DNA from 2 places in the uncultured Caballeronia sp. genome. Region 2 is predicted to be linked to the other one. Evidence: predicted binding sites of a transcription regulator. Region 2 holds the regulator's gene; the other holds the start of a gene.
What was found. The regulator LexA, encoded in region 2, represses DNA repair genes until DNA is damaged. The targets are predictions, from matches to a motif close to ACTGTATNNNNATACAGT.

Region 1 (4,064 bases), on a different contig from region 2:
GTTCTGACTGGGTAGGGGTGTGTGGTTTTTTGAGATCGCGATGGCGACCGGGTTGAACGTCGGCTATTTTTAATCGTTTGACCGTTATTTGCGGGCTAATTTACGTTAATTTCTATATTGTCGGCTTTGCGATAAAGCAATCGCTCAGGGTTTGTCCCGGGCAGGATAAACCCGCTGTAAGCCTACTCTCACAAGCGTTCCCGCCTTTCGGGGCGCTTCGCTGTACACGTGGTCTTCAATGTCGAGCGTGCCACGGTGCATCGTCACGATCTCCCTGACAATGGCCAGGCCCAATCCGCTGCCATCGCCTTCACGTCCGAGAATCCTGTAAAACCGCTCCACCACGCGCGTTCTTTCCGCCACTGGAATGCCCAAGCCCGTGTCTTCGACTTCGAGATAAACGCGGCGCGTGTCCGAATCCTCGGTGCGCACGCGGACCGTGATCCGGCCGCCGGGCGGGGTGTAGCGGATGGCGTTATCGATAAGATTCGACAGCATCTCGCGCAGCATCACCACGTTGCCCTCGACCTCGACCGGATGCGGCGGCTCCTCATAGCCGATATCCATGCCCTTCGCCAACGCCGCCTGCACCCAGTCGCGCACGGCAAGCCGCGCAAGATCGGTGAGCTCGACACGCGAGAAAATCTGCCCGGTCATCCGGTTTTCTGCGCGAGCAAGCGCAAGGAGTTGCGTGACGAGCCGCGCCGCGTGCTCGGAACTTGTCGCGATCTGTTCCAGCGAACGCTGGACTTCGGCGGGTACGTCCTGCCGCAGCGCCAGCTCGGCTTGGGTTCGCAAGCCGGCGAGGGGCGTTTTCATTTGATGGGCGGCATCGGCTATGAAGCGTTTTTGCAGCTCCATGTTCTGCTCGAGCCGGTTGAGCAAGTCATTGAACGATGCCACCAGCGGCGCGATTTCCGGCGGCGCGCGGCTGGCTTCGAGCGGCGAAAGGTCGTCAGGACGGCGCGCCCGGATATTCGATTGCAGCGCATGCAGCGGCGCGAGCCCGCGCGACAGCCCGAACCACACCAGCACGATAGCCAGCGGCAAAATCACGAACTGCGGCAGGATCACGCCCTTGATGATGTCATTGGCTAACTGGCTGCGTTTATCGAGCGTCTCGGCCACCTGGACGAGTACCGGCTGCTGCAATGATGGCAGTTCGACCGTGGTGTAGGCGACGCGGATATCGTTGCCGCGCAGTACATCGTCACGAAATTCCACAATGCCGGGCTGCGGCCGGTCATCGTCGTGGGGAAGGGGCATGTCGGCGTCGCCGCCCACGAGTTCGCCTCGTGTTCCGAGCACCTGGAAAAAGACGCTATCGACGTTATCCGCCCTCAGGAAATCGCGCGTGGCGTTCGGCAGACGCAATTCCGCTACGCCGTTGACAGGCTGGATTTGCCGGGCGAGCACGTAGGCATCGGTTTCGAGCGCCCGGTCGAACGGCCCGTTGGCTATCGACTTGGCGACCAGATATGTGACGGCGATGCTCATTGGCCACAGCAACAATAGCGGCGCGAGCATCCAGTCGAGAATCTCGCCGAACAGCGAACGCGGCGCCGGTTCGCCGTCGGGCTCGAGCTCGTCGGGCGGCGCGAACGGGTTGGCGTAACGCGCGTCACGAGACACGTCGGGGTCTGCAATGGGTGCATCGAGCAGATCCGGCGACGGGTGCTGCAACGGGTGAGGCGACTCGCGCGACGCCTGGGCGGCACGCTTGGAAGTAGCGGGCGAGCCCATGATGTGGTTACTTGTAGTGAGGGCTGGACGATGCCATCGGGCCGGCGTCCGCGGGTCCTGACGCGACCGGAGCGGCCGCTGGTGCAACGGCTTTTTCAAGGCTATAGCCTAGCCCGCGAACGGTCATGATGCGCGCGCCGCCGGGCTCGATTTTTTTTCTTAGCCGATGGACATAGACTTCGATCGCGTTATTGCTGACTTCCTCGCCCCACTCGCAAAGGTGGTTGACGAGCTGTTCCTTCGATACCAGCCGGCCAACCCGCTGCAGCAGGACTTCGAGCACGCCGAGTTCGCGCGCCGACAACTCGATGACCTGGTCGTTGATAGACGCAATGCGCCCGACCTGATCGAATGACAGCGCGCCATGTTTGACGACTGTCGGACCGCCTCCGGCGCCGCGCCGGGTGAGGGCGCGCACGCGGGCTTCGAGTTCGTTCAGCGCGAACGGTTTGGCCATGTAGTCGTCGGCGCCGAGGTCGAGGCCCTTGACGCGTTCGTCGACACTGTCGGCGGCTGTCAGGATGAGTACGGGCATCTGGGAATTGCGGGCCCTGAGGCGCCGCAGGACTTCGAGACCGGACATCATGGGCAGGCCCAGGTCGAGGATCAGGAGGTCGAAAGTTTGCAGCGAAAGGGCGGTGTCTGCTTCCACGCCGTGCTTGACGTGATCCACCGCATACCCCGATTGGCGGAGTGATCGAACGAGACCGTCCGCGAGTATGCTGTCGTCTTCGGCAATGAGTATTCGCATCGTAGTGTGCGCAAAAGGCATTGCCGGCACCGCAATTCGCCCGGCGCGGCGGTCTCCAGGTGTTGTGGTGCGCTTGCATGGTCAAGGCGTGGTGTTGAAACTACGCGCGCTGAACCCACTTGCAAAAACACCTGTTTTTTTATACAGTGTCTGTAGCAGTGCACCCAGTGGAGCAAAAGTCCGCGGGCATGCGCCAGATGCCGTTCATCATAGCAAAGGACGATTCATGGAAGATAGCAAGAAAGGCCCGGGCGGGATGTCTGCGGAGAAGACCAAAGCGCTTGCCGTCGCGCTCGCGCAGATCGAGAAGCAATTCGGCAAGGGGTCGATCATGCGACTCGGCGCCGGCGAAGCCATTGAAGACATTCAAGTGGTCTCGACCGGTTCGCTCGGACTGGATATTGCCTTGGGCGTTGGCGGCCTGCCGCGTGGACGCGTAGTGGAAATCTACGGTCCGGAATCGTCGGGCAAGACCACGCTGACGCTGCAAGTGATTGCTGAAATGCAGAAGCTTGGCGGTACGGCGGCATTTATTGACGCGGAACACGCGCTCGACATCGGCTACGCGCAGAAGCTCGGCGTGAACCCGTCGGACTTGCTGATCTCGCAGCCGGATACGGGCGAGCAGGCGCTGGAAATCGCGGACGCGCTGGTGCGCTCGGGTTCCATCGACATGATCGTGATCGACTCGGTTGCGGCGCTGGTGCCGAAGGCTGAAATCGAAGGCGAAATGGGCGATTCACTGCCTGGCTTGCAAGCACGTTTGATGTCGCAGGCACTGCGCAAGCTAACCGGCACGATCAAACGTACGAACTGCCTGGTGATTTTCATCAACCAGATCCGCATGAAGATTGGCGTGATGTTCGGCAATCCGGAAACCACCACGGGTGGTAATGCGCTGAAGTTCTACGCATCGGTGCGTCTGGATATTCGCCGTATCGGTTCGATCAAGAAGAACGACGAAGTGATCGGCAATGAAACGCGCGTGAAGGTGGTGAAGAACAAGGTTGCGCCGCCGTTCCGCGAAGCCATCTTCGACATTCTTTACGGCGAAGGCATCTCGCGTCAGGGCGAAATCATCGATTTGGGCGTGCAGGCCAAGCTGGTGGACAAGGCCGGCGCCTGGTACAGCTACAACGGCGAACGGATTGGTCAGGGCAAGGACAACGCACGTGAATTCCTGCGTGAGAACCCGGAAATGGCGCGTGAGATCGAAAACAAGATCCGCGAGTCGCTGGGCGTCAATGCAATGGCTGAGTCACTGCCAGGCGTTGCCGAAGTCGCTGACGAAGAATGAGTGGTAGGCGGTAAAAAAGATGCTGCGCAAAAACCGGTTCGGGTCGAAGGCCGGTCGCGACGCGAGTCGTGACTCGGAGCAAGACGTAAAGGACGATCCGGACGGCCCGAATTCCGTAAGCGATGACAGCGAGAGCGTCGACGCGGAGGAAGGGGTTGATCGCTACGAACGAAGCAGCGATCGATACCGCGCAGCATCAAGCGAACGCGCTGGTGCGGAGGGATCTGCACCGGCGCGTCGTTCATTTGGGAACAGCTTTAACAAGAGCGGTGG
Region 2 (11,785 bases):
TTTGCGCTTTCGGTACGTCGGCAAAACTGAGCGTGTTGAGCGCGGTGAACTGCAGCGAGCGCGACAATCCGCTCGCGAACAACACGGCGACGACGATCCAAGTCGGTGTCGCCGGTGCGATCAGGCTCATCACCGCCAGCGATATCGCCGCGATGACGCCGTTCACGATCAGCACCGAACGAAAGCCGTAGCGCCGGACGATCGGCGTGGTGACGAGTTTCATCGATAAATTGCCGGCGAAGACAGACAATGTCAGCAGCCCGGATTCAAACGCGTTCAGCCCGAAGCCGACCTGGAACATCAGCGGCAATAGAAAAGGCACGGCGCTGATCGATACGCGAAAGAGCGAACCGCCGCCCATCGCGACCGCGAATGTCCGGATTCGCAAGGACTTGAGATCGACGACGGGCTCCGGCGTGCGCCGCAGATGCAGCCACGCGGCCACGCTCGCCAGCACGCCCGCGGTGATCAACGCTCCCGTTAAGAACCACGGCGTGTCGTTCCGGCCAATCAGTTCCATCGCGTAGAGCAAAGTCGTGCAGGCGAGGCCGCACAGCATGAAGCCCGCGAAATCGAAGCGGCGCCCGGCCTGTTCGCGGGTGTTGTCGAGATAACGAAGCGCCAGCGCGAACCCAATGATTCCCAGCGGCAAGTTGAGGTAAAAAATCCATCGCCACGATGAATACGTCGTGATGAACCCGCCCAACGGTGGCCCGATCACCGGCGCGACAAGACCCGGCCACGTGATGATCGAGATCGCGCGCATCAGGCCGTCCTTCGGCGTCGCGCGCAACACGGCGAGCCGGCCGACCGGCACCATCATCGCGCCTCCGATGCCTTGCAGCACGCGCGCAGCGGTGAACATCGGCAAGGTGGACGTCATGCCGCACAACACCGAGGCCACCGTGAACACGGCAATCGCGCTGCCAAATATGGTGCGAAGGCCGAAGCGGTCGGCGGCCCAGCCGCTGATCGGGATGAACACGGCAAGCGTCAGCAGGTACGAGGTGATGCCAAGGCTGAGATCGACAGGATGCAGGCCGAACGATTGCGCCATCTGCGGCAGTGCCGTGGCGATGATCGTGCCGTCGAGATTCTCCATGAAGAATGTCGCCGCGACCAGCATCACGATGACCGACGAACCACGCGGGTTCGTCCGCTGCGATGCGTCGCGGGTGAGATCGGGGGCCTGCATCAAAGGCGTACTCCTGTGGCGGTTACGGTCTCGGCTGCTCGTGTAAGGCAATGAAAAGCTGATCGGAAGCTTGGCGCAATCCAGCGGGCAGTCACTGCAGCAAGGCCCGCGCTATGGTAGCGTCAGCGTTTGGCCGAAGGTCTCGAAACGACGGCCCGACACCTGAACATGACCATAGGAAAGCATACGATGGAGTACCGGAAACTCGGTGGAACGGATATCAATGTCAGTCTGATCGGACTGGGCACGATGACCTGGGGCGAACAGAACACGGAAGCCGAGGCACACGCGCAAATCGATGCCGCGCTCGGCGCCGGCATCAACCTGATCGACGCCGCCGAAATGTATCCGGTGCCGCCGCGCCCTGAAACACAGGGGCGCACGGAAGAGTACATCGGCACGTGGCTGCATGCGCATCCGGCCGAGCGCGAGAAGATCGTGCTCGCCACGAAGATCGCCGGACCGGCGCGTCAGCCGCATAACCCGCGTCACATTCGCGGCGAAGGCAATCAGTTCGACCGGAAGAACCTGACCGAAGCCATCGATTCAAGCCTCACACGGCTGCAGACGGACTACATCGACCTGTATCAGTTGCACTGGCCGGACCGCAGCACCATGACGTTCGGCCGCGCCAATTATCCGTGGATCGAAGATGAATATACGGTGCCCATCGAAGAGACGTTGAGCGTGCTCGGCGAGTTCGTGAAGGCGGGCAAGATCCGGCACGTGGGAGTATCGAACGAGACGCCCTGGGGTGTCGCCCAGTTCCTCAACGCCGCCGATAAACACGGCCTGCCGCGCATTGTCAGCATTCAGAATCCATATAGCCTGGTGAACCGCACGTTCGAAGCAGGGCTTTCGGAATTCACCCACAAGGAAGGCGTGGGCCTGCTCGCCTATTCGCCGATGGCCTTCGGCTGGCTGTCCGGCAAATACGAAGGCGGCGCGCGTCCGGACGGCGCGCGGATCACGTTATTCGAGCGTTTCCAGCGTTACAGCAAGCCGCACGCGGTAAAGGCGGTCAGCGCCTACGTGGAACTCGCCCGGCGTCATGGCCTGAGTCCGGCGCAGCTTTCGCTCGCATTCGTGAATAGCCGGCCGTTCACGACCAGCACGCTGATCGGCGCGACCACCCTTGCGCAGTTGCACGAGAACATCGGCAGCGTGGACGTGAAATTGTCGGACGAGATCCTGGCTGAAATCGACGCCATTCACGAGCTTCAGCCTAACCCCGCGCCTTGATAGGTTCACCGAAAAGTGTCATGCATGGCCGTTATCCTGACGGGTAGCGGTCATCGAACGGCCACGAAAAATTACCGTTTGCGTTCGTTTTTGCAAGGTTTCAAGCGTACAGTTGTCGTCTCAAACAGTATCGTAACCGTCTGTCATAAGCCGCGCCGGGCCTTTGGCGGCGCGCGCTTCGTTGTTCTTTGGTGACGCGCCAGTTCCCATGGCACTACACTTGCTCGAAGGACCCGGTTGCCCGCTGTGGCGCCTCTCGTGCCTCAGCGCGCCCTACGCAAAAGGAGTCGTCGCTCATGCCGCAAACCCCCTCGAACTCGTCGGATCTAGACACACTCGCCATCAATACCATCCGCACGCTGTCCATGGATGCCGTGCAAAAGGCCAATTCGGGGCACCCCGGAACGCCTATGGCGCTTGCGCCCGTTGGTTTTCACCTGTGGCAAAACCACCTTCGCTACGACCCGACTGAGCCGCTGTGGCCCAACCGCGACCGCTTTGTATTGTCGGTCGGTCATGCTTCCATGCTGCTTTATTCGCTGCTGCACCTGACCGGTGTCAAGGCAGTCGATCATGCTGGCAAGGCGACCGGCGACCCCGCCGTATCGCTGGATGACATCAAGCATTTCCGGCAGTTGGACAGCAAGACGCCGGGCCACCCGGAATACCGCATGACCACGGGCGTCGAGACCACCACCGGTCCGCTCGGGCAAGGTCTGGGAAACAGCGTTGGCATGGCAATGGCCGCGCGCTGGTACGAGGCGCATTTCAACAAGCCGGACGCAAAGATTTTCGACTATCGCGTGTACACGCTGTGTGGCGACGGCGACATGATGGAAGGCATCTCGCACGAAGCTGCATCCATGGCCGGGCACCTGAAGTTGTCCAACCTGATCTGGATCTACGACAGCAACCGCGTGACCATTGAAGGGCATACGGACCTGGCGTATAGCGATGACGTGGAAACGCGTTTCAAGGGCTATCACTGGAACACGCTGCACGTGGACGACGCCAACGATGCCGGCGCGCTCGAAGCAGCGCTGAACCAGGCGAAGGCGAGCACTGACAAGCCGACGCTGATCGTGGTGAAGAGCATTATTGGCTGGGGCGCACCGCACAAGCAGGACACGTCGGCGGCGCATGGCGAACCGCTGGGTGTCGATGAAATCAAGCTCGCAAAGAAGTTCTACGGCTGGCCGGAAGATTCGAGTTTCCTCGTGCCGGACGGCGTCTACAAGCATTTCGACGAAGGCATCGGTGCACGCGGCAAAGCTGCACGTGAGGCGTGGCAAAAAAGTTTCGATGATTACTCGAAGAAATACCCCGACCTCGCGAAGGAGTTCACGCAGATCGAGGAGCACGAGCTGCCGGAAGGCTGGGACGCCGATATTCCGGTGTTCGATGCCGACGCCAAGGGCGTGGCATCGCGCGAGTCGTCGGGCAAGGTCCTGAACGCCATCGCCAAGCGGATTCCGTGGATGATCGGCGGTTCGGCGGACTTGTCGCCGTCGACCAAGACCGATCTGAAGTTCGAAGGCGCGGGCAGTTTCGAGTATGACAACTACGCCGGCAGGAACCTGCACTTCGGCATTCGCGAACACGTGATGGGCGCGATCTGCAATGGCCTGGCGTTATCGAACTTGCGGCCTTATGGTTCGACCTTCCTGATTTTCAGCGACTACATGAAGCCGCCTATCCGCCTGTCCGCGATCATGGAAGTGCCGGTGGTCTACGTGTTCACGCACGATTCCATTGGCGTGGGCGAGGATGGTCCGACGCACCAGCCGATCGAACAGCTGGCTTCGTTGCGTGGCGTGCCGGGATTGAGCACCTTCCGTCCGGGCGATGCCAACGAAGTCGGCGAAGCGTGGCGCTTTGCGTTGAACCAACCGCAGACGCCGGCTTGTATCGTGGTATCGCGTCAGCCCATGCCGACGTTCGACCGTACGAAATACGCATCGGCGAAGGGCGTGCACAAGGGCGCCTACATTCTCGCCGATGCCGAAAACGGCAAGAAGCCTGAAGTCATCCTGATGGGGACGGGCACGGAAGTGGGCGTGTGTATCGAGACATATGAAAAGCTCAAGGCGGAAGGCATCGCCGCGCGCGTTGTCTCCATGCCGTCATGGGATGTATTCGAGAAACAGGACAGCGACTACAAGGATTCCGTGCTGCCGCCGGACGTCGATGCCCGGGTGTGCGTGGAACAGGCCGGTTCGCTCGGCTGGGATCGTTATGTCGGCCGTCTCGGCTCCGAGATCGTCATGCATACATTCGGAGCATCAGCGCCGCTTGCCGACTTGAAGAAAAAGTTCGGCTTCACGCCGGAGCACGTCTACGGCGAAGCCAAAAAGCAGATCGAACGCGTCAAAACCAGCCATAAGGAGTAAGCCGTCATGCAGATAGGAATCGTTGGACTCGGCAGGATGGGCGCAAACATCGCACGCCGCCTCATGCGCGGCAAGCAAACGTGCGTGGTGTACGACCACAACCCGGACGCGACTCAAGCCGTGGTTGCCGACGGCGCGACAGGATCAAGCGACCTCGGCGACCTGGTGAAGAAGCTCGAAGCGCCGCGAACCGTCTGGCTGATGTTGCCGGCGGGCAAGATCACCGAAGATTCCATGAACGATCTCTACGAGATCCTGGAAGCGGGTGACACGATCATCGACGGCGGCAACAGCTTCTACAAGGACGACATCATCCACGCGGCGAAGCTCAAGCAGAAGGGCATTCATTTCGTCGATGTCGGTACGTCCGGCGGCGTCTGGGGCTTGGAACGCGGCTATTGCATGATGATCGGCGGCGAGCAGGATGTGGTGCAGCGGCTCGATCCCATCTTCTCCGTGCTGGCTCCGGGACGCGGCGACATTCCTGAGACGCCCAATCGCGAAGGTCGCGATGCACGCGTCGAAAATGGCTATATGTATGTCGGGCCGGTCGGTTCGGGACACTTCGTGAAGATGGTGCATAACGGTATCGAGTACGGGTTGATGCAGGCGTATGCCGAAGGGTTCGATATCCTGAAACATAAGTCATCGACTGATTTGCCCGAGGCGCAGCGCTACGATCTCGATCTCGCCGATGTCGCCGAAGTCTGGCGGCGCGGTAGCGTAGTGTCGTCATGGCTGCTCGATCTGACGGCGGGCGCGCTGGCGGGCAACGGAACGCTCGACAAATACTCGGCCGAAGTTGCCGATAGCGGTGAAGGCCGCTGGACCATTGAGGCGGCGATCGAGGAAGCAGTGCCGGCGCAGGTGTTGTCGGCGGCGCTTTACTCGCGCTTCCGTTCTCGCGACGGCAATTCGTTCGCCGACAGGATGTTGTCGGCAATGCGCTTTGGGTTCGGCGGTCACAAGGAGTTCACGCCGGGTTTGAAGTGAGAGTGTGACTGGCAGTTGGAAAGCCGCTCGAGCGCCAGGCTGAGCGGCTTTTTTTTATCAGCGCATCATGCGCCGGCGGAACAGAATCGCGCAGAGGAAAAACGGGACGATTGCATAAGCCAGAAGCACTGCAACGTGCAGAACGACATGCTCTGGCGGACGATCCAGCATCGCGGGCCGGATCAACGCAACCGCGTGCGATAACGGCAACAACAACGAGACATGCTGGGCGAGCGCCGGCAATTGCGTCAGCGGGAAAAACACGCCCGAGAGCAACAACATGGGCGTGAGCGCGAGCGTCTGGTAGAACATGAAAAAGTCATAGCTCGGCGCGAGCGCGGTCACGATCATCGCCGTGCTGGAAAACGCCAGACCGGTCAGGACGATGACGGGCAGCGCGTAAAGCATCGATGGAAAACTCGCGTACCCGAGCACGCCGGCGACCAGCATGATCGCCACGCCCGAGAGCACCGACTTGCTCGCCGCCCATACGATCTCGGCCAGCACGATATCGCCGAGCGTCAAAGGTGTATGCATGATCGCTTCCCACGTGCGCTGGACGTGCATACGCGAAAAGCCGGAATACATGGCCTCGAAGCTCGCCGACATCATCACGCTCGACGCAACCGTGCCCGCCGCCAGGAACGCGATGTACGAAACACCGTCCACATGACCGACCATCAGTCCGAGCCCGAGGCCCAGGCCGAACAAATAGATCATGGGATCGGCGAGATTACCGAACATCGACGCAATCGCGAGTTTCTTCCAGACGAGATAGTTTCGCCGCCAGACCGAAATCCAGTTCGATGCGTTCGCCGGCATGGACGACAGGAACGGCTCGTCCGCGCGCTTCTGTTCGACAGTCCGGGGCGCGCTTGCGGCGCTTGTTTGCGGTTCGCTCGCCATTGCTTAGTCCACCATCTCGCGCCCGGTCAGGCGCAAAAACACATCTTCGAGATTCGCCGGGCGGTGCAGGTAACGCACGCCCGGCCGCCCCTTTACTCGCTGATGCACGGGGGCGGGGTCATCGACGTAACAAAACAGCGTTTCGCCGCTTATTTCCATCCGCCCGGCAAACGGCGTGAGCTCGTCCCGCAGTGCTTGCGGATCAGGCCCGTAGATTTCGATGACGTCGCAACCAATCACCCGTTCGATCAGCTCATCGGGTTTGCCTTCCGCCACCTTGCGTCCTTCCTCGATCACGCACAGCCGGTCGCAAAGCCGTTCGGCTTCCTCCATGAAGTGCGTTGTGAGCAGAATCGTCTTGCCGCGCGCGAGCAGCGAGCGCAAACGCTCCCAGATCAGGTGACGCGCCTGGGGATCGAGGCCTGTGGTCGGTTCGTCCATGACCAGAACGTCGGGATCGTTCACGAGCGCGCGGGCAAGCGTCAATCGCCGCTTCATGCCGCCCGACAACTCGCCGACGCGCGCATTCGCCTTGCTTTCCAGCCGCGCAAATTCCAGCAGCGACGGAACCACGGCTTCAATCTCGCGCCCGCTCATGCCGAAATAGCGGCCGAAGATCAGCAGGTTTTCGCGAACGGTGAAATCGGGGTCGAGATTGTCGAATTGGGGAACCACACCCACGCGGCGCCGTGCGAAGCGCGCGCGGGATGGAATGGGTTCACTGACCAGATTGATGGTGCCGGCGTCTGGTGCGGCCAGTCCGAGCAGCATCTTGAGCGTGGTTGTCTTGCCCGCGCCGTTCGGCCCCAGCAGTCCGAAACACTCTCCCGGCTGCACGTGGAACGACAAGCCATTGACGACGGTCTTGTCGCCGTAGTGTTTCCGGACATCGATGAACTCGATAGCCGGAGTCGCCGGCGCGTGGTCCGCGGCGGGCGTGTCGTCGGGTAACACTGCTGCATCTGCCATGCGTAGGAACTCGCCGTCGCGTCAGGAAACAAGCTGCCTAGTTTAATCGATTGCACCAGCGCGGCGCGTCGCCGCTATTGCCTGCACTGCCGATGCGCATCCTCGCTTGAGTACGGTTGCGCCAAGATTGCGGCAAGAGGCGGTCAATGTCCGGAATGCCCGCCCAGCAAGGAGCCGCAGGCGCTGGCACGCCGCACGCTTGACGTTTTTCCGGCGGCGCACATGCATTAGCGTTTTCCATCGTTGCAAGCGATTTGGCAACGCACCATGATGACGGCAACGCCACTCGCGTCATGTTGCCCGATGGCACGGGGCAACACGCGCAATACGTTGAAGACTGTTTTTTTCGATGCCCTTTGCTGCCACGAGCAGCGCGGAGAACCACCATGGCAAGCTACCGAAAAATCCTGCTGTGCTACGACGGCTCCCGCGAAGGACGCAAGGCGTTACGCGACGGCGCAAATCTCGCGCTCGAGCTGAAAGCCGAAACCCATCTGCTGGCCGTTGTCGATATGCGTTCGAGCATCGCGCAAAGCGCGGGCCTCCTCACCGACATGGCCTGCGGGCGCTTTGAAGACGCGGCCCGCGACATCCTGCACGAAGGCGTGGATTGGCTGACCGAGCGTGGTGTACATGCCGAGGGTCATTTTGCGTTCGGGCATCCTATCGATGAGATTGCCGGGCTTGCGCAAAGTCTTCAGGTGGATCTGGTCGTGGTGGGACACCGTTGCCGCACCGGGCTGGCGCGGTGGTGGATGGGCGCGGGGAACACGCCGCTGATGGACCGCGTGTCGTGCAGCATTCTGGTGGCCGTGTCGCCGACCGGATCGACGGCCGAGCAGGAAGATGCCGCCCACGCCGCAGTCCCCGTCAAGGCCGAAGTGAGTGTGTGAGGATGCAGGGCGTCAAGGTACCTGAAGCCCGGTTCATCCGTTCAACTCGATGCCGACCAGCTTCCACGAGAACAGGCCGTATCGTTTGAGAATGGCCGAATAGCGCGCGTCACCGGCGCCGTGCCGGTAGTTCACCGTGAACGTGTCGAAGCTTCTATAACCCGCCGTTGTTTGTGGCGGCTGCTTGGGCGCCGGTTGCGCCGGCGCGCTCGTGACAGGCGGAGATTGCTGTGCGCTGGGTGCCGTGCCAGGTGTGGCGGAATCGGGCGAGGGCGGAGCCGGCGGTTTCTCGCCGGGATCGCCTCGCGGCGGTATGCCGTTCAGGATTGCCGCCACGCCATCCGGCGTTGCGTACGAATCCACGAGTGGACCGATCAGCGCGGCGCCAATCATTGCGCCCAGCAACGCCAGCGGATTGCCGCTTTTACGTACATCGATCTTCCGGGTAAGCAGTTGCCCGACTTGTTCCTTCAGACTCTCTCGCAGCAGCGGAAAATCCACGTACGCGTTCACCGTCTCGGCATCGCGCGTATCGGCGGCGCGTTTCATGCGGTCCAGCGCAATATAAGGTGATGCGTAAAGTAGTCCGAGCGCTGCGACGGCCGCAATTACGATCAGTGCGGTCAGAACGGATTTGCTGATGCGAGACATACGTCAGGGTGCCTTCGTGAGTTCGAGGTGATTGACGACGACCAACTGACAACCAATCTCAATTGACCGCGCCGTCACGAAATCTATCCCTCAAACTCGAACAATCACGAGGATTACCTGAAGTTCACGCAAGAAGACCGCCTTCGACACCCGCGCGTTCTTCGTCGATATAACGGTCGATCATGCGCGAAACCGCTTCAATGTTGCCCACCATGATCACGCGCGATTCGCCTCGATAAACCCGCACCGGCGCACGGCGCTCGGCTTGCGCATGAACCGACGCGCTGAGCGACACCCGTGCAAACGCAGGTTGCCGCGAAGGCAGCACAGGCGGTTCGTCGAACATGTCCGGCGTGTTTGTGTCCTTCCGTATCTTGCAGGAGATCAGCGCGCGCAGATGACGAAAGCGGCCGAACTCGCGGAATTGCCTGAATGAAAGCGGCGACCGTGCTGCGGGCGCGAAAGAAGCTGACGCAGCCGACGAAGCAGATAAAAACGAGGCAGAAAACAGGCGGGCAAATCGTTCCATGATGTTTCTCCGTGAACAATAGGGTGCGCGCCGGTTCATCGCGGATGCGATGTCCGTCACGCTTTATAAGGCCGGAAATTCAACCGCGGCGCGGCTGGTAGCGGGAGCGCCCGCCGCCGCAGAGCGGATCAGAAAGCAGCAATCAAAAGACGAGAATCAGAGCGTGACCATCAAGCCGGCCGCGCTCGAAGCACATCACAATTCGCCGGATCGGATCAGTCCGACAGCGATACCTTCAAGTGCGAATTCGTCGCTACCCGAAGCCACGAAGATGTTTTCGTAATCGGGATTCTCGGCGATCAGTTCGACGCCGTCCGGGCGACGCTTCCAGCGTTTCACCGTCACGTCGTCACCGAGCCGCGCGACGACGATCTGGCCGTCTTTTGCCTCGTTCTTCTTCTGCACTGCGAGCAGGTCACCGTCGAAGATGCCGGCGTCGCGCATGGAAAGCCCGCGAACCTTCAACAGGTAGTCGGGCTTGCTCGAGAACAGTGCCGGGTCACAAGCGAAGTGCTGCGAGATATGTTCCTGCGCAAGGATCGGGCTGCCTGCAGCCACGCGCCCAACCAGCGGCAGGGACAATTGCATGATGCTCGCGTGCGGCAATGTGAACTGATGCGGTCCGTCATCAGGACCTGGCTGGTTCAGCAACCGGATGCCGCGTGAGGAACCCGCCGCCAGCTCGATCACGCCTTTACGGGCCAGCGCACGGAGATGCTCTTCGGCGGAATTGGCCGAACTGAAACCGAGTTCTGCCGCGATCTCGGCGCGCGTGGGCGGAAATCCCGTGCGCTCGATTGCGCGCTGGATCAGTTCGAAAACCTCTTGCTGCCGCGCAGTCAGTTTGCTTGTCTTGGTCACGTGCTTTAGCCCCTTGTCTGGTCCGCCACCCACTGTATGGATGAACAGATGCCTGTAGTTTTATACAGTATTCGCCGCTTTTCAAGCTTTACTTTAAGTTCGGCGTCGTCCAGACCACACAGAGGGCGGAAACAGGCTGCTCCAACACCCGTTTAGCGGTCGCAACGCCGCTGCCAGCCTTCATTAGCACTTTTTGATCTAAAAACATGAAGAACAATTATTTTTAATAATGAAAGGCCGTCGATAGACTCAGCCCATCGAATACCATAAGACGGAGAACGGGGAATGTTGAGTCGTAGATCGGGGTGGGGCGTGCGTGCCAGGAAACTGCTCGCAACGGCGGTTATCGGGGCTGCGTCGGGAATCGGGATGATCGCGCAAGCGCACGCCGATACGTCGTTTCTCAACGTGTCGTACGACCCGACGCGCGAGTTGTATCAGGACTTCAACCAGGCTTTTGGCAAGAAATGGAAGGCCGAGACCGGCGAGACGGTCACGTTCAAGCAGTCGCACGGTGGGTCGGGCGGTCAGGCGCGCTCGGTTCTGGATGGCTTGCAGGCTGACGTGGTAACGCTGGCGCTGGCTTATGACATCGATGCATTGTCGGCCAAGGGTCTGGTCGCGCAGGACTGGCAGAAGCGTTTGCCGGACAACGCGTCGCCTTATACATCGACTATCGTGTTCCTCGTTCGTAAGGGCAACCCCAAGCAGGTCAAGGACTGGCCGGATCTGCTGAAGCCGGGTGTATCGATTGTGACGCCGAATCCGAAGACTTCCGGCGGCGCGCGCTGGAACTACCTCGCGGCATGGGCATACGCCGAACATTTGCCAGGTGGCAATGCGACGACCGCCAAGGATTTCGTGACCAAGCTCTATAAGAACGCCGGCGTGCTCGACTCAGGCGCGCGTGGCGCCACCACGAGCTTCGTGCAACGCGGTCAGGGCGACGTGCTGATCGCCTGGGAAAACGAGGCGTTCCTGTCGCTGAAGGAATTCGGCGCGGACAAATTCGAGATCGTGGTGCCCTCGGTGAGCATTCTGGCTGAGCCGCCGGTGGCCGTCGTCGACAAGGTCGTCGACCGTCATGGCACACGCAAGCTGGCCGAGGCTTACCTCAAGTACTTGTATAGCGAGGAAGGGCAGGAGATTGCGGCGC

Region 1: recA (recombinase RecA) is a predicted target of LexA. The motif match lies at 2,625-2,642, and genes of this name have one in related genera.

What each region holds. Positions count from the first base shown of each region.
Region 1 covers NZ_CAXTGZ010000520.1:170-4,233, forward strand. The annotation lists gene ACFFAR_RS26105 (sensor histidine kinase N-terminal domain-containing protein) at 145-1,743, opposite strand; gene ACFFAR_RS26110 (response regulator transcription factor) at 1,751-2,494, opposite strand; gene recA (recombinase RecA) at 2,721-3,791, shown strand; partial or broken gene ACFFAR_RS26120 (hypothetical protein) at 3,811-4,064, shown strand, end outside.
Region 2 covers NZ_CAXTGZ010000128.1:1,609-13,393, forward strand. The annotation lists gene ACFFAR_RS11300 (MFS transporter) at 1-1,195, opposite strand, end outside; gene ACFFAR_RS11305 (NADP(H)-dependent aldo-keto reductase) at 1,385-2,437, shown strand; gene tkt (transketolase) at 2,734-4,827, shown strand; gene gnd (phosphogluconate dehydrogenase (NAD(+)-dependent, decarboxylating)) at 4,834-5,820, shown strand; gene ACFFAR_RS11320 (ABC transporter permease) at 5,878-6,642, opposite strand; gene nodI (nodulation factor ABC transporter ATP-binding protein NodI) at 6,730-7,695, opposite strand; gene ACFFAR_RS11330 (universal stress protein) at 8,082-8,588, shown strand; gene ACFFAR_RS11335 (DUF2939 domain-containing protein) at 8,622-9,239, opposite strand; gene ACFFAR_RS11340 (hypothetical protein) at 9,364-9,768, opposite strand; gene lexA (transcriptional repressor LexA) at 9,964-10,629, opposite strand; partial or broken gene ACFFAR_RS11350 (sulfate ABC transporter substrate-binding protein) at 10,915-11,785, shown strand, end outside.